DNA from 4 places in the Pseudomonas sp. AB39(2026) genome. Region 3 is predicted to be linked to each of the others. Evidence: riboswitches for the same ligand, from Rfam matches in the RefSeq annotation. Region 3 holds a riboswitch; each other region holds the start of a gene.
What was found. Region 3 has a riboswitch for cobalamin ahead of cobW (cobalamin biosynthesis protein CobW). Riboswitches for the same ligand answer to the same signal wherever they lie in the genome.
Positions count from the first base shown of each region.

Region 1: another riboswitch for cobalamin. It lies ahead of cobO (cob(I)yrinic acid a,c-diamide adenosyltransferase); the one in region 3 lies ahead of cobW (cobalamin biosynthesis protein CobW).
Region 2: another riboswitch for cobalamin. It lies ahead of ACSAMW_RS01335 (ABC transporter substrate-binding protein); the one in region 3 lies ahead of cobW (cobalamin biosynthesis protein CobW).
Region 4: another riboswitch for cobalamin. It lies ahead of ACSAMW_RS03405 (CbtB domain-containing protein); the one in region 3 lies ahead of cobW (cobalamin biosynthesis protein CobW).

Region 1 is NZ_CP195212.1:1,415,779-1,419,983, reverse strand. It holds gene ACSAMW_RS06145 (C40 family peptidase) at 1-299, shown strand, start outside; gene ACSAMW_RS06140 (PQQ-dependent sugar dehydrogenase) at 325-1,632, opposite strand; cobalamin riboswitch at 1,727-1,938, shown strand; gene cobO (cob(I)yrinic acid a,c-diamide adenosyltransferase) at 2,075-2,686, shown strand; gene ACSAMW_RS06130 (cobyrinic acid a,c-diamide synthase CobB) at 2,683-3,993, shown strand; gene bluB (5,6-dimethylbenzimidazole synthase) at 3,990-4,205, shown strand, end outside.
Region 2 is NZ_CP195212.1:312,904-317,108, reverse strand. It holds gene ACSAMW_RS01345 (DUF2254 domain-containing protein) at 1-87, opposite strand, end outside; gene ACSAMW_RS01340 (hybrid sensor histidine kinase/response regulator) at 183-2,204, opposite strand; cobalamin riboswitch at 2,320-2,508, shown strand; gene ACSAMW_RS01335 (ABC transporter substrate-binding protein) at 2,674-3,681, shown strand; gene ACSAMW_RS01330 (FecCD family ABC transporter permease) at 3,678-4,205, shown strand, end outside.
Region 3 is NZ_CP195212.1:424,628-428,832, reverse strand. It holds gene cobN (cobaltochelatase subunit CobN) at 1-809, opposite strand, end outside; gene cobW (cobalamin biosynthesis protein CobW) at 814-1,878, opposite strand; cobalamin riboswitch at 1,970-2,183, opposite strand; gene ACSAMW_RS01825 (PACE efflux transporter) at 2,202-2,651, opposite strand; gene ACSAMW_RS01820 (LysR substrate-binding domain-containing protein) at 2,745-3,635, shown strand; gene mexE (multidrug efflux RND transporter periplasmic adaptor subunit MexE) at 3,849-4,205, shown strand, end outside.
Region 4 is NZ_CP195212.1:770,860-775,064, reverse strand. It holds gene cobM (precorrin-4 C(11)-methyltransferase) at 1-708, opposite strand, end outside; gene ACSAMW_RS03415 (cobalamin biosynthesis protein) at 743-1,144, opposite strand; gene ACSAMW_RS03410 (CbtA family protein) at 1,154-1,840, opposite strand; gene ACSAMW_RS03405 (CbtB domain-containing protein) at 1,851-2,039, opposite strand; cobalamin riboswitch at 2,121-2,322, opposite strand; gene ACSAMW_RS03400 (type 1 glutamine amidotransferase domain-containing protein) at 2,455-3,006, opposite strand; gene ACSAMW_RS03395 (MBL fold metallo-hydrolase) at 3,252-4,205, shown strand, end outside.

The sequences.
Region 1 (4,205 bases), 990 kb from region 3:
ACCACGACGCGGCAGGCATCGCGTTGCCACGCACCACCCGTGACCTGATTGCCATGCATTCGCCCACCATCGACCGCAACGCCCTGCGTTCCGGCGACCTGGTATTTTTCTCGACGCAACGCAATGGGCAGGTGAGCCATGCCGGTATCTACGTGGGGGAAGGGCGGTTCGTTCACGCACCGCGCACCGGTGGTACGGTACGCCTGGAATACCTGAACAAACCGTATTGGCAGAAAGCCTACCTGGCTGCCAAGCGGGTGATCCAGCCAGAGCGCTTGGCACAAACAGCACTGCCATAACGGCCCTGGCTGGGCCTGGCCGCTATTACCGGGTCACACGCCATACCTTGTTGCCTACGTCGTCGGCGACCAGCAATCCGCCTTTGTTGTCGCCGACTACACCGACCGGGCGGCCCATGGCTTCTTCCTTGTCATTGAGAAAGCCCGTTAGCAGGTCCACGGGCTGGCCGCTTGGCATGCCGTCGGCAAAGGGGACGAACAACACCTTGTAGCCGCTATGTGGCTTGCGGTTCCAAGAGCCATGCTGGCCAATGAACGCGCCCTTATCAAAAGGTGCCGGCAGTTGGCCGGGCTGGGCGAAGGCTAAACCCAGGGAGGCGGTATGGGGCCCTACCGCAAAATCAGGCGCAATCGCTTTTTGCACCATGTCCGGGTTTCCAGGTTCGACACGCACATCCACGTGCTGGCCGTAGTAACTGAACGGCCAGCCGTAGAACGCGCCGTCCTTTACAGAGGTGATGTAGTCCGGCACCAGGTCGCTGCCGATCTCGTCCCGTTCATTTACGGCTGTCCAAAGCTTGCCAGACGTGGGCTCCCAGGCGAGGCCATTGGGGTTGCGCAAGCCGCTGGCAAACAGGCGCTTTTGCCCAGTGGCAAGGTCCACTTCCCAAATGGCGGCGCGGCCTTGCTCATTGTCCAGGCCATTCTCGGCCACGTTGCTGTTGGAACCCACGGTCGCGTACAGCTTCTTGCCATCGCGGCTGGCAATGATGTTCTTGGTCCAGTGATGGTTGATCGTGCCGGCGGGCAGGTCGGTGACGGTCTGGGCGTCGCTGTCCAGGTGAGTGGCGCCTGGGGTGTAGTTGAAGCGCAGAATCTTGTCCGTGTCTGCTACGTACAGGTTCTGGCCCACCAACGCCATGCCGAAAGGCGAATTGAGGTTTTGCAGGAACACTTCATGGGTTTCCGCTGCGCCGTCGCCATCCTTGTCGCGCAATAGCACGATGCGGTTCGGGCTGGGCACGGCCGCCCCGGCACGCCCCATGACTTTCTCCATCACCCACCCTCGAATCCCTTTGGTGTCGTCGGGTTTGGGTGGCGCGTTGGTTTCTGCTACCAACACATCGCCATTGGGCAATACGTACAGCCAGCGGGGGTGGTTGAGCCCCTCAGCGAAGGCCTTCACCTGGGTGCCGGGCGCAGCCTTGGGCTTGGCGCCCTGGGGCCAACCCACGGCCGGGGCAATATTGACAGTGGGGATCAGGGTCTTGTTGGGTTCGGGGAGTTTAGGTGAAGGGCCTGTACCATCGGCCACTTGCAGTTTCGAGCTTTCGCCGCACGCCGCCACGCTGGCGGCAAGTACAACGGTTAAGGCAAGGCGGGACATGTGCATGGTGTGCTTCCTGGCAGCCGGGTTGTGTACCGTAGAGGCAGCGAGGCGGTGGAGGTTCAACATGTTTAATTGACGCTGTTGGGCCAACCCCTTACCCTGCGCGATTGTTTCAGGTGCCCCGGCCACCTTCGCGCGCCAGGGTGAAACAGGGAAGCCGGTGAGCCTAGGGCAAGGCCGGCGCTGCCCCCGCAACGGTAAGTGAGTGAACACCGCCGCACAGGCCACTGGGATAACCGGGAAGGCGCGCCGGTGGGGTATAACGGCCCCCTCACAAGCCCGGAGACCGGCCTGAAACCTTATCGGGCGAGCGATGCAACCCGCCTTATTACAGTACAGATCGCCGTGCGGGTGAGCGCGGCATCCACGCCATGCTTCCCCGTAGGGCTGAGGCATAGCGTCGGTGCGCACCCGCCAGTGACCGCAGTGAAGGACCTGGCAGCACATGAACGACACTCCCGAGCGTGACGAACGCCACCAGGCCCGTATGGTGCGCAAGAAGGCTGTAATGGACGCCCGTATTGCCGCCTCCCCTGACGAGCGCGGCCTGCTGTTGGTGCTGACCGGAAATGGCAAAGGTAAAAGCAGCTCCGGTTTTGGCATGTTGGCCCGCGCCATGGGCCATGGCATGCGCTGCGGGGTGGTGCAGTTCATCAAGGGGCGCAACTCCACGGGCGAGGAGGCGTTCTTCCGCCGCTTTCCAGAGGAGGTCAGCTTTCATGTGATGGGGGAAGGCTTTACCTGGGAGACCCAGGATCGCCAACGTGACATTGCCGCCGCTGAGGCCGCCTGGGCAGTTGCTAAAGGCTTGCTGGCCGACCCTGCCGTGGATTTCGTGCTGCTTGATGAGCTCAATATCGCCCTCAAGCATGGCTACCTGGATGTGAACGCCGTGTTAGCGGACCTTCAGGCGCGCCCACCCTTGCAACATGCCATCGTTACAGGCCGTACGGCCCGCCCGGAATTGCTGGAGGCGGCTGACACGGTCAGCGAAATCGGCGTGGTCAAACACGCCTTTAAGGCAGGTATCAAGGCACAAAAGGGTATCGAGTGGTGAGTACAGCCCGGCACTGTCCTGCAGTACTCATCGCCGCGCCTGCCTCTGGCCAGGGTAAAACCACGGTCACGGCCGCACTGGCGCGCCTGCATCGCAACCGCGGCCGCAAGGTACGCGTGTTCAAGTGTGGGCCAGATTTTCTCGACCCCATGATTCTCGAGCGTGCCAGCGACGCGCCGGTGTACCAGCTGGACCTGTGGATGGTAGGCGCAGCGCAAAGTCGCCGCCTGCTGTGGGAGGCGGCAGAAACGGCAGATCTGATCCTGATCGAAGGGGTGATGGGGCTGTTCGACGGCCTTCCCTCCAGTGCAGACCTGGCCATCGAACTGGGCGTGCCCGTGCTGGGCGTGATCGACGGTACGGCTATGGCTCAGACCTTCGGTGCGCTGGCCTTGGGTTTGGCCCGCTACCGGCCGGCGTTGTCCTTCGTGGGCGTGCTGGCCAACCGAGTGGGCAGCGAACGTCACAGCCAGCTGTTACGCGACAGCCTCACCGAAGGCCTGCGCTGGTTCGGTGGCTTGCCGCGTGAGCAGGCGATCAACTTGCCCAGCCGGCACCTGGGCCTGGTGCAGGCCAGCGAACTGGAAGACCTGGATCGCCGGCTCGATGCCGCAGCTCAGGCGCTGGCGGCCACCTGCGATGATGCGTTGCCACCCCCTGTGTGTTTCAGCCCCCCTGAGCCTGAGGCCCCGGCGCGGCTGTTGCAGGGCGTACGCGTTGCCATTGCCCGCGACCAAGCCTTCGCTTTCCTTTATAACGCCAACCTGGACGCACTTCGGGCCATGGGTGCCGAGCTGGTCTTCTTCTCGCCCTTGGTTGATGAGGGGCTGCCGCCGTGCGACAGCCTTTACCTGCCGGGCGGCTACCCGGAGTTGCATCACCATCAGCTGGCCGCCAATACCCCGATGCTGGAGGCGATTCGCGGGCACCATCGTGCAGATAAACCGCTGTTGGCCGAATGCGGTGGCATGCTGTACCTGCTGGACGGGCTGACCAGTGTGGAAGGCGAACGCGCCAGCCTTCTTGGGCTGATGCCTGGCGAGGCGGTGCTACAAAAACGCCTGGCTGCACTGGCCTTGCAGGACGTGCAGCTGGATGAGGGGTGCCTGAGAGGGCACACCTACCACCATTCCCTGACCACATCGCCTTGGGCACCTACTACCCGTGGCCGCAGCCCTAACGGCGGGCGAGGTGCCGAGGCGATCTACCGCGTGGGCCGGCTAACGGCCTCCTATGTGCATTTCTACTTTCCGTCCAACCTTGCCGCCAGCGCGGCGTTGCTTCGCCCCGCTGAGGTGGCAGCATGAGCGAGCACGCCTACAGCGACGCGGAGAAAGCAGCCGTGTACCGCGCCATTGCCGAACGGCGGGACATGCGCCATTTCATAGGCGGGGAGGTAGCGCCTGACGTATTGCAACGCCTGCTGCTGGCGGCTCACCAGGCGCCAAGCGTAGGGCTGATGCAGCCCTGGCGCTTTATCCGTATCCGCAGCCTGGCCCTTCGCAGTGCGATTCACCAA
Region 2 (4,205 bases), 110 kb from region 3:
CGCTACACCGACCAGGGAGAACAGGCTGGCCCGGAACCATAGGCGCTTGGTCAGTTGACGCGCGGCCCAGCGCCATCGAGCAATCATGGAACGTACCTTGGCAGAAGGAGGCAGACACAGCAGGCAGGCGTTGCGCCTTGGGCCGCTACCTGGCCATTGGGTACGCGCCGTGCAGGAAAGTTTCAGGCCTTGGTGATCACCCGTTTGAGCACCTGGCCCAGCTCTTCAGTGGAGTAAGGCTTGTGCAGCAGCTCGATGCCCTGAGCACCGCCCAGGGCCAGCGCATGGCTGTACCCGGTGGCCAGCACCACGGGAAGCTGTGGCAAGTTCGACACCAGCCATTTGGCCAGCTCGATGCCGCCCATGCCCGGCATCACCACATCAGAGAACACCACATCGAAGCCGGCACCGTGCTGGCCCAGCAGGGCCACTGCGTCTTCGGCATTCACGGCCCACGTAGGGGAGTAGCCCAGGTCTTCTAGCATCTGGGTGGCAAAGCGGCCCACCTCGATATTGTCCTCCACCACGAGCACGCGCTGCCCCGTGCCCAGAGCCGCTTGCGTTACGGTTGGCACAGGGGTATACGGCGCCACCTGCACCTGGACTTCCGGCAGGTACAGGCTAAAACGTGCGCCCTGGCCCACAACACTGGTCACCGTGACATCACCGCCCGACTGTTTGGCAAACCCGAATACTTGGGAGAGCCCCAGCCCAGTCCCTTTGCCTACCTGCTTGGTGGTGAAAAACGGCTCGAAAATACGGGCCACCGTATCGTCCGAAATCCCCTCGCCCGTGTCAGTCAGGGCAATTTCGGCAAAGGGGCCGGCGGCCGGGGCATGGCCGCGAATCGCTGGCAGCGGAACGCCGTGGCGCAACTCCACAATAAGCGTGCCCGCACCGTCCATGGCATCTCGTGCATTGACCGCCAGGTTGATTAGGGCCGTTTCAAACTGATTGGTATCGGCTTCGATGAAACAGGCCGTGACGGGCAGCTCGGTGATAACGGTAATACGGGCGCCCATCAGGGTGTTGAGCATGTCCGCCAGGGCATGCAACTTGGCGCCCACCTCGAACACTTCAGGCTTGAGCGCCTGCCGCCTGGCGAAGGCCAGAAGCTGGGCCGTGAGCTTGCTGGCACGCTCCACAGTATCGGAGACAGCCGTAAGGTAGCGCTGCCGCCGCTCTTCGCTCAGCGCGGGACGTTTGAGAAAGTCCACTGACGACCGAATAATGGTCAGCAGGTTGTTGAAGTCATGGGCTACACCACCGGTCAACTGACCTACGGCTTCCATTTTCTGTGATTGCCGCATGGCCTCTTCGGCAGCGGCCAGGGCTTCGATGCGTTGCTTGTCCTGGGTGATGTCGCGGCCTACAGCGTTGATCACGCCATCACCTGCGCGGCTGGACCAACTGATCCAGCGGTAACTGCCATCCTTGTGCCGGTAGCGGTTGTCCAGCCGTGAGTATTCCATGCCATTACCCAGGTCACGAGCTTCCTGGGCCGTGCTCACCTGATCGTGGTCATGTATGAAGGCGAACAGGGTGTTGCCCAGCAACTCGGCCTCTGTCCAGCCCAACAGTTGGGTCCAGGCCGGGTTGACCGCCGTGATCACGCCTTCTACGGTGCAGCGCAGCATCAGGTCCTGGGACAGCTGCCACAAAGCGTTGCGGTCTTCGGTGCGTTCGGCCACCACCCCTTCAAGGTGAGCGTTCAGCTCCTTAAGGCGCCGCTCGGCCAGAATACCCCGTGTGGTTTCGGTCACTACCAGAAAGATGCCGGCCACCTTGCCGTTGTCATCCCACAGGGGGCTGTGGCAATGGGTGAAGAACGCTTCTTCGGCCACGCCATCGCGGTCGGGCGTGTAGCGAGCGTCCTCCACGTAAAACGCTTGCCCCCCTAGAACCTGATCGAAAATAGGCGTGAGCTGGTCCCACATCTCGGCCCACCATTCCCGGGCGGGCTGCCCAAGGTGGCCAGGGTGCTTATGGCCCAGGCTGGGCGCGTAGGCATCGTTGTAGAAGGTAATAAGCGCCGGCCCCCAATGCACCATCATGGGAAACTGCGAGCTGAGCACGATCTGCACGGCCGTTTTCAGGGACAGCGGCCATTGAGCCACCGGGCCAAGGGCACTGTGGGCCCAGTCCAAGGCGCGCAGCCGTTCGCCACATTCCCCGCCGCCCTCAAGGCAGAAGTGCTGATGCATAGCCGTTACTACCCTCTCGCTCAATGCGTGCCGATGTCGGCTGGGCCATGATACCGGTTTGGCCCCAGGCTTTGTATGACCATTGCCCTGGCCGGGTTGCCAATACACCGCAATGGTTTACTATTCCGGCGCCGGTTTCCGAAAGGAACTAACAGGGAATCCGAAGGGCTCAGGCCCAAAACGGAACTGCCCCCGCAACTGTAGGCGCCGAGCCTGCTCCATACATGCCACTGGGCTTTGCCTGGGAAGGCTGGGGCGGCGGGGAAACGCCAGTCAGGAGACCTGCCGGCCTTAAGCTGTGCACGACAGCTGGCTACGCTTGCCGACCTTTCGTCCACAGCCTAATCAATCACTTACCGGCGGGGTGTCCGGAAAAGGCACCCCCGTGCGCCCGCCCCTGGCCAGGCAGCGCTTGCGGGCAGGTCTTTTTTGCACTGCGCCCCCTCTGCCCTTTCAGGAGCGTTTGCCTGTGAAACTGCCTGCCTATCCTGCCCTTGCCTTGTTGGCAAGCATTGCCACATCCGCTCTGGCAGCCCCTACCCAGTACCCACTCACCGTGCAGAACTGCGGCAAGGCTCTAACGTTCGACCAGGCACCGGTGCGTGCGGTCACCATCGGCCAGGCCGGAACGGAGCTGTTCTACGCATTGGGCTTGGGTGATCGCCTGGTGGGCACGTCCCTGTGGTTCGATGCGGTTAAGCCTGAATATGCCGCCCTAAATGCCAAGGTGGAACGCCTGGCCAACAACGAGCCCAGCTTCGAAGCCGTCATTGGCAAGCGCCCCCAGCTGGTAGCGGTTCAGTTCGAATGGATGGTCGGCCCCCAAGGCGCGGTAGGTACGCGAGAGCAGTTCCACGACCTCAACATCCCTACCTACCTGATGCCCTCCGACTGTGTCGGCAAGGACAACCTCAAAGGCGCAGACGGTACGCGCTTGCAAGCTTTTGATATCAACACGCTCTACACCAGCGTGCTTGAGCTGGCAAAAATCTTCGACGTGGACCACCGTGGCCAAGCCTTGGTGGCGGATTACAAGGCACGGCTTGCGCGCGCGGCGGCACGTGCCCAGGCCAGCGCCGTCAAAGCACCTACGGCGGTGGTGTGGTTCTCCAGCGCAGCCCTGGCCACAGACCCCTTCGTGGCTGGCCAGCAAGGCGTGGCCGATTACCTGCTCAACGCCGTGGGGATACGCAACGTGGTCACGTCCACTGAAGAATGGCCGACCGTGGGCTGGGAAACTTTGGCCAAGGCCAACCCCGACTTTATCGTGATCGCACGTATGGAGCGTCGCCGCTTCCCGGCCGACGACTACCAGAAGAAGCTGGCGTTTCTCAAAAGCGACCCAGTCACACGCAACATGGACGCCGTCAAGCATGATCGCATCCTGATCGTTGACGCCGATGCGTTACAGGCCAGTACCCGCCTGTTCGACGGTATCGAACAGCTGGCCGAAGCCCGGGAGCACTACCGCCCATGAGGCCAGGTTGGGGGTGGAGCCTCCTGCTGCTGTCTGGGGCGCTACTGGCTGCCACGGCCATGGGCGAAACAGCCCTGCCGTTTGGCCAGGTGCTGAAGGTATTGGCCAACCAGTTGGCCGGGGCTCATTACCCGCTGGACCCCATCGACGTGGGTATTGTGTGGAATTACCGCCTGCCACGCGCCTTGGTAGCGGCTGCCTGTGGCGCAGGCCTGGCCATCTGCGGGGTGATACTGCAAGCGTTATTACGCAACCCCCTGGCCGAGCCCTACCTACTGGGCATTTCGGCCGGCGCGTCTACCGGCGCGGTGCTGGTATCGGTACTGGGTATCGGCGGTGGCTTGATCTCACTATCAGTAGGGTCATTTCTCGGGGCACTGCTGGCCTTTACCCTGGTTATCGTGCTGGCCCGCGCGTCGCGCGCCAGTGGCAGCGCAGGGCTGATCATCCTGGCAGGCATTGCCAGCTCCCAACTGTTCAACGCCCTCACGGCGTTTGTGATCGCCCGCTCAGCCAACGCCGAA
Region 3 (4,205 bases):
GTAGTATTAATGACCAGGGCCGCCTCGACCTCGTCCATCCAGCCCTGTAACTGCGCCAGGCACTCCGGGTCCTTGAGGCTGGCGACCGCCACCGGCATCGGGTTCAGGCCGGCATCGGCCAGTACCGTGCAAAAAGTATCGATGAATCCAGTATTGGCCGCCTGCAGATGGGAGCGGTAGAACACCAAGGGCACTACAGGCGCCCCAGCGGCCCACCTGGCCTTCCACTGCTCAAGCGTAGCCGTGGCCGAACCTGGCTGGTAAAGGCTGACACGGGGCAGGGCCGCTGGTGGCTGCCAGGGCATGGGCCGCTCAAGCACACTCGGAAACAGCTCGGCGGCCAGGTAACCATACAGCGAATGGGCATTGCCCATTGCCCCCTGGCGCAGGTACTGCCAGATGTTATTGGTTACCTCGCCAGGCACCGTACTCAGCGCACTCAGCTCAGGGTCTGGCCGGTCATCACCTGGCACCATCACCAGTTGCACGCCCTGCTCGGCCAGCTGCAACAACTGCTCCACACCGTAGCGCCAATAACTGGCGCCACCGTGCAACGACAGCACGATGAGCTTGGCATGGCGCAGCACCTGGTCCACGTACAGGTCTACAGAAGCGTGGTTCTGTACCTGCATGGGATTGGCCAGGCGCAAGCTGGGATAGTCTGCCGGCAGGTGCCTGGCGGCTTCGGCCAGCAGCGCCAAGTGGGAATCACCGCTGCACAGGATCACTAGGTCCGCTGGGCTCTGGCCCAGGTCGGCAATGCTGTCATCGGGGACGAAGCCACCGGGCTGGGTGCGCAGCAGGTGCATTGGGTCAGCCTTGCAATGCGGTGTTCAATTCAGCGCGCAACAGCTCGCCATCCAGGTTCTGGCCAATGAGCACCAGGCGGCTTATGCGCGCTTCGCCTGCTGCCCAGGGGCGGTCGAAATGGCGGTCAAAGCGGCTACCAACACCCTGCACCAGCAAGCGCATGGGTTTGGCCGGAATAGCGGCGAAGCCTTTTACGCGCAGAATGTCGTGGCGCTTTACGACTTCACTCAGGGCCGCCATCAGCACCGCTTCTGGCGCTTCAGGTAGCTCGACCCAGATGGAGTCGAAAGCGTCGTGGTCATGGTCGGCTTCCTCGCCGTCATGGTGCGTGTCGTGGTGGGTGAGCCGGCTGTCGATATGGGCTTCGGACTCGGCTCCCAGGCCCAGCAGCACGGCAATCGGCAGCTGGCCCGCGCTAGCCTCTACCACTTTTACAGCCGCAGGCAGTTCTTCGCTCACCTCGGCACGTACGCGTTCCAGGCCGGCGGCGTCGATCAGGTCCACTTTGTTCAGGATAACCAGGTCAGCGCTTGCCAGCTGGTCCTCGAACAACTCATGCAGCGGGGATTCGTGGTCCAGGTTGGGGTCTTGCTTGCGCTGGGCATCGACCGCATCCGGGAACGCTGCAAAGGTGCCGGCCAGCACCGCTGGCGCATCCACCACAGTGATCACCGCGTCTACCGTGCAGGCATTGCGGATTTCCGGCCATTGGAACGCTTGCACCAACGGCTTTGGCAAAGCAAGGCCGCTGGTTTCGATCAGGATGTGGTCCAGGGTGCCCCGGCGCTGTACGAGCTCGCGCATCACGGGGAAGAACTCTTCCTGTACCGTGCAGCACAGGCAGCCATTGGCCAGCTCAAACACGCGCCCTACGGCTTCTTCTTCAGTACAGCCGATGCTGCATTGCTTGAGCAGGTCACCATCGATGCCCAGCTCGCCGAATTCGTTGACGATCACGGCAATGCGACGGCCTTCGGCGTTGTCGAGTATATGGCGGAGCAAGGTGGTTTTGCCCGAGCCCAGAAAGCCGGTGACGATGGTAACGGGAAGTTTGCTGAGCGTTTTCATGGGTGCCCCTGACATGACGGCGGACAGGCGCGAAAGCACTGCAGGCAAGGCCTGCGAGCAGGTTCGCACCGGATCACCCCGCCCGGTTGAATGGAAAAATCGGCACGAGGCAGGTCTCCTGGCTCACGGCGCCACAGGCCAAAGGGACTGTAGCGGCCTGGCGCCTTCCCGCGCAGTGCGCAGTGGCATCGGCCAAGCTTTTCCGTTCACAGTTGCGGGGGCAGCCGCGGCTTGTTACCGCGTTCCCATCTTAGCCTTGCCGGAGAACTCATTCCCGGCAAAGCACCTCGAAGGGGCAAGCCTACGCAGTGCCAGGTGCAAGGTCAATCAAGGGTGGCGTGCGCCGTATGCCCGGCGGCTGGCTGCACTGGCAGCCCGAAGGCCTTGTCGAACATCCATTGGAAGCCATAGGCGTACACGAAGAAGAACGCGAACAACCCCAGGTCAGCGAGAAATGCGACGGCCAGCGTAACGCCCAACCCATACGCCATGATGGGCGTGAGCATCACCACAAGGCCGCCTTCGAACCCCACGGCATGCAGCAGCCGCCTTAAGGGCGTACGCTCGCGCCAGCCCCGGCGTCGCTCGAACGCCTCGAACAGGTGGTTGAACACCATGTTCCAGCCTAAGGCTACGGCACTGAGTACCACCGATAGCACCGTAGAGTGCCCCATGCCCTGCCCGAACACAGCGGCCAGCGCAGGGGCCACGAACACCAGCGCGCCGGCTTCGTACAGCACGGCTTGAAGGACCTTGCGGGGTACGCCTTGCATGACAAAAGCTCCTTGAACAGGGCATTGAGTTTCATGGCTTGAGGCCGTGCGTGCAAGCCAGTAGATTTAAGCCACCCTTAACGAGGCTAACGAGTGTTTGCCCAGCTTCCCCTCACTGCCCTGCGCGCCTTCGAATCCGCCGCCCGCTTGGGCAGCTTTGCTGCTGCAGCCGATGAGCTGAGCGTCACACCGGCGGCTATTTCCCATCAAATCAAGTCCCTGGAGCAATGGCTGGGCACGCTGCTGTTCGAACGGACCGGCCAAGGGGTACGGCTAAGCGAAACCGGCCGGTGCCTGCAGGCCGGGCTGCACCAGGCGTTCGCCGGAATACACGCTGCTGTGCAGCCTCTCTTGCCAGACGAAGCCTCCAATACGCTGGTCATTACCACGACCCCAGCGTTCGCCAGCTTGTGGCTGATTCCGCGACTGGGCGACTTCTACGCCCGCTGCCCGCACGTGAATGTGAGGGTCGAAACGTCCGACGCACTGACCGACTTAGCGCGAGACGCGTCGGTGCACCTGGCGATACGCGCCACCTTTCGCCCAGAGCCGGACCTGCACCAGGTCACGCTATTGGAAGAACATTTTGCCGTGTATACCCCCCACGGCTGGTCCCCCTCCGTGGCCCAAGCGCCAGTGCTGATTGACATGCCTTGGGCCAGTAGCGTGCCGGGTACCCCGGACTGGCCTCAATGGTGCGCCCTCGCCCAACACCCGCATTGGCTGTCTCGCCCTGGGCGCCGCTCCTATGCCGATGAGCAGCATGGGCTGCTGGCCGCCATTTCCGGCCATGGGCTGGTGCTGGCCAGTGACGTGCTGGTAGCGGACAGTGTGAATAAAGGGTTGCTACAACCTTACCTGCCACACCTGCGCCTGCCTGCGGCGACCTATCGGCTAAGTTGCCTGCCTGGCCGGGAGCGATTGCCAGCAGTGAGGATGTTTATGGAATGGGCGCTGGATGTTGCGAAGGGGTTCCCGGCGTAATCACAGCAGACCATGGGAGCTTTATGCCAAGGCGTTGCCTGGTCCCATAACAGGGTTCAGCGTTGTACCTATTGTTCTTAACCCGGAAAGACACCCTTTCACAATCTGAATCATTGTGACTGATAGTTATCTTCGAACCATTCGATTCGTCGATAGTCCCGCGCCCGGCCATGATCCGCTCCATTCCTGATAAACAAACTGGGCGGGCCTCCTTTGGAACAGTCATTCAAACCTTTGCACTACCCTCTTGCGGTACTGGCGCTTGCGGTGCTTGCCGCCTGCAGCAAGGCGCCAGAGACCGCACAGGCGCCTCAGGCTCCCAAGGTGAGCGTGGCTGAAGTGCTGGACCAGCCCGTGAACGAGTGGGACGAGTTCACAGGCCGCCTGGAAGCGCCGGAAACTGTGCAGGTGCGCCCACGTGTGTCTGGCCAGATTGACCGCGTAGCCTTCAACGAAGGCGCGCTGGTCAAGAAAGGCGACCTGCTGTACCAGATTGATCCCCGCCCGTTCCAGGCGGAGGTAAACCGCCTTGAGGCCCAGTTGCAACAGGCCCGCGCCAACGCTGCCAAC
Region 4 (4,205 bases), 350 kb from region 3:
AGCGGACTCTTCAAACACCTCATTGCCCAGTACCCAGCCCACGATGATCAACGCCGAGCGCTGAAAGCCCTTACCTGCGGCCTGGGCTTGGATCGTGCCGAGGGTGCCTGTAACCCAGTCTTGCTCAGGCCACGTGGCTTTGTGCACCACTGCAACAGGACAATCGACTCCATAACTGGGCATCAGGGTGTTCACAATAGCCGGCAAGTGGCTGACCCCCAAATGAATGGCCATGGTCGCTTGGTGACGCGCCAGATCCGCCAAGGCCTCGCCTGCGGGCATCGGGGAGCGCGTACCATAGCGCGTGAGGATGACAGTCTGGGACACCCCTGGCAGAGTGAGCTCTGCCTCCAACAACGCGGCACATGCGGCGACAGCTGTCACACCCGGGACAATTTCAAACGGTATGCCCAAGGCCCTCAGGTGCCGGATCTGCTCACCCACGGCGCCGTAGAGGCCAGGGTCACCAGAATGCACGCGTGCGACATCCTGCCCACGGGAGTGGGCCTGGGCGATTTCCTGGACGATGGCCTCCAGGTCCAGCGCCGCACTGTTGATTACACGCTCTGCACGATGGCCCTCCAGTAATACTTCGGGCACTAGAGAGCCTGCATAAATGATCACAGGGCACTGACGCAGCAGACGCAAGCCTTTAACAGTGATCAGGTCGGGATCGCCGGGGCCGGCGCCGATAAAATAGACGGTCATTGCAGGTTGGCTGCCTATGAAGGTTGAGTAAATTTCATGTTGCGATGGCCAGGGCGACCGTTGCATGGCTGGCACAGAGCCTGGCCAGGTACAACTTGGGTGTTCGCTGGCTGAGCGCCTCGCAATGGGCCAATGCGGCACTTTCCGCCAGGCCAAGGCAACCGGTATGTTGCAGGCTCACCCATGAGCGGTGGCTCAGCAGCGGCTCGTAGGGCGCCAGGGCACTGGCCGAGTAGCCTGATAACGGCAAGCCCTGACTCACTGCAAGGGCTACCAGCCCAGGTTCGCCGCATTTTCTGTCCAGCGAGGCAATGCCCTGCACGTCACATAGCGTAGCGCCCACTTGGGCAAGGGCCTGTTCCAGTAGCGCTTGCAACACCTCTACAGGGCAGCCCCTGCGGCAGCCAAGCCCTGCGACCAGCCAGGGATGCCCCATAACCAGTGATCAGGCCCGCGCCGAACGGCGGAACAGCCAGGCCGTTGCACTCCCGAGCGCCAACCAGAACGCCACGTTGGTCAACTGCGCTGCCCAGCGGAATTGGGCTTCCAGCGCCTCGGGCGCGAGGCTTTCATGGATGGCCGGTTGAGGGGCGCCGACCAGGTGAGGGATCACGAGCAGCACAGCCCCAGCCAGCTTCAAGGGCCATCCCCGGGCAAACACCATCAGCGCCAGCGCCACGGCAGTGGAAGCCGCTGTACCGACCCACCAGACCTGGCGTGAAGCGAGGTCGGCTGCAGCGGTGCCTGGCAGTTCCGGCGGAAGGCCCAACGTGGGCGCCAAGGTAAACACAGCATAGCCGGCAAGGCCCCAGAGCAGCCCTTCAGCCGTGCGGCCCGGCGCACGCAGCGTATACAGCCCGGCCAGCATCAGCCCGAAGCCCACGGCAACCACCAGGTTGCCGCCGGTGGTGGACAGCACGCGCTGCCAGCCGTCTTCAGGCTCCCAGGCGGCTTCTTCATGGACGTGCTCGGCGGTGTTGGCACCTCCATGCTCATGGCCGGCAGGGGCTGCGTGCTCATAGGTTTCGGCCGTATGAATCAGCGGCGTAAGCCACAGGCTTTGCATCACCGTCAGCAACAGCGCCGCGAACAACCCCGCAAAGCCGGCGGTGCGCAGAATACGTGTAATCATGGCAAGCACCTTAGTGGCAAGGGAATGCAGCGCTATGGCGCGTATCATGTGCAGCATTGTGCACGGCAGGCAGGTGGGAGAACCCGGCAAAATAGACCAAGCCAGCGCCTAACACGGTGGCCAGGCACGCCGCAGCAATACGCTGGGTGAGGGTAGCAGCAGGTTGAGCAACGAGATGGCTTGTAGCGTGGGCGGACATGGCGCTTCCCTCAGGTAAAGGACAGGCAGGCGCCGAAACCCTGCCAAAGGCGGGGCCGGACAGCCCGCCCACCGCAGGTGTGTCAATGATGTCCGTCGGGCCGGTCTCCGGGCTTGCGAGGGGCAACACCGTAGTGTTGACGGTCCGCTTCCCCTTCCCATGCCTGGCACAGTGGATATGAAGCGCGCTCGCTTACCGTTGCGGGGGCAGCACCGGACTGGCCTGGCGGCGCACCGGTTTCCCGTTTCACCCTGTGAAGGGCACCCGAACGAAAGGTGTAAGCAAAGCATGCCCTCGAGGGAGCGTCAAACAGGAAAAACAAAGTTCTTCACGGGGTCTGGACAATAACGTCCTCAGTGATCCGTGAAGAACCTAAAAAAGCCCGCTTGCGCGGGCAAATGAATACGGGGCTTTATTACGCGGCTTGCAGCGCCTCGATAATGGCCTGATTAAATGCAGGCAGGTCATCTGGGGTGCGGGACGTGATTAGCGTCCAGCCGTTGGCACCACATTTGAATACCTCAGTGTCTTCCCACCCTGCCGCCTTGGCATTGAGCAGGTCAGTTTTCACGCTAGGGTAAGACGTTAGAGTCTTGCCTTCGATCACGCCTGAATCGATCAGCAGCCAAGGGCCGTGGCAGATTGCGGCAACGGTTTTGCCTGCGTCAGCGAACGCCTTTACCAAAGCCTGAGCATCTTTGTCCTGGCGCAGGGTGTCAGCGTTGACGGTACCGCCAGGAATCACCAAGGCGTCAAAATCATCAGCCTTGAGGTCTGCCAGTTTTGCCGTGGATTCCACGGTCCGGTCTTTCTCAGTGTCCTGTACGAAGGTCTGCGTGGTGCCGCCCTTGACCGACGCGTGGGTCACGGTTAGGCCAGCGCCCTTGAGAGCTTCCAGGGGTTTGACCAGCTCGTCGCGCTCGATGCCGGTGTTGGAAGTGATGATCAGTACGCGTTTGCTGCTCATATGAGCTCCTGTAGAAAGGTGGGAAGGTGGCCCTTTGCTGGGCGCCATGGTTTTGGGAAAGCGCCAAGGCAAGCAAAGTTCAGGAAAATTGCGCCCTGTGCAGGCCAGGCACTGGCTGGATGCTTGCCGTGGGCCATGGGGTCTAAGCACGTCAGCCGCCCCTGTTTGAACACCAACGCTCACGGAGCGGGCGGCGCGGGCATCGAATGTGGTTTCATGGCCCAACGCTTTTGAAAGGACCTCTGATGGAACTGATGTTTCTTGGCACCTCCTCTGGCACCCCCACCCGGGCGCGCAACGTCAGTGGCCTGGCGATACTGGCAAGCCAAGGCAAGGCCTGGTACTTGGTTGACTGTGGCGAAGGTACACAGCACCGGCTGCTGCGTACGCCCTTGTCCCTGCGCCAGTTGAGCGGGATCTTCATCACCCACGTGCATGGGGACCACTGTTATGGATTGCCTGGGCTGCTGGCCAGCGCCGGCCTGCAGGGGCGTACCCAGCCTCTGGACATCATTGGCCCGGCCGGTATCAAGGCCTGGTTGCTCAGTACGTTTGATCTCACCGAAACACACGTGCCGTTTCCCTTGCGCTTTCACGCCACACCAAGCCTGGTAACGGGCCCGCCATGGGTCAATGCAGGCTTGAGCGTGAGCGCCACGCCCTTGGCTCACCGTGTGCCTTCGTATGCTTACCGCTTTACTGAAGCCGCCGCTCGCCCCCAGTTGGACCTTGCGCGGCTGGCGGCTGATGGGGTAGCGCGAGGCCCAGCGTGGGGGGCATTGATGCGAGGCGAAGCGGTGCACCACCAGGGCCGAGTACTGACACCCACAGCCTACCTGCGCTTTGAGCAGCCGCCTCAGTGCATCGTAGTGGCGGGGGACAATGCAGAGCCCGCGCTACTTAGGCATGCCTGCGAAGGGGCCCAGGTGCTGGTGCACGAGGCAACCTATACCCAAGCGGTAGCGCGTGGGAAGGAACACCATGGTCATAGCAGTGCAGCGGCGGTTGCCCGCTTTGCCGCCTCAGCTGGGTTGCCTAACCTGGTATTAACCCATTTCAGCCCGCGCTACCAGGTGACTGGCCGGCCTGGCCTGACCCTTGAAGCGCTGAGGGCGGAGGCTGCGGCTCACTATAACGGGACCTTGCTGCTGGCCGCAGACTATGACCGTTACCGGTTGGATAAGGCAGGGGAGTTGCAA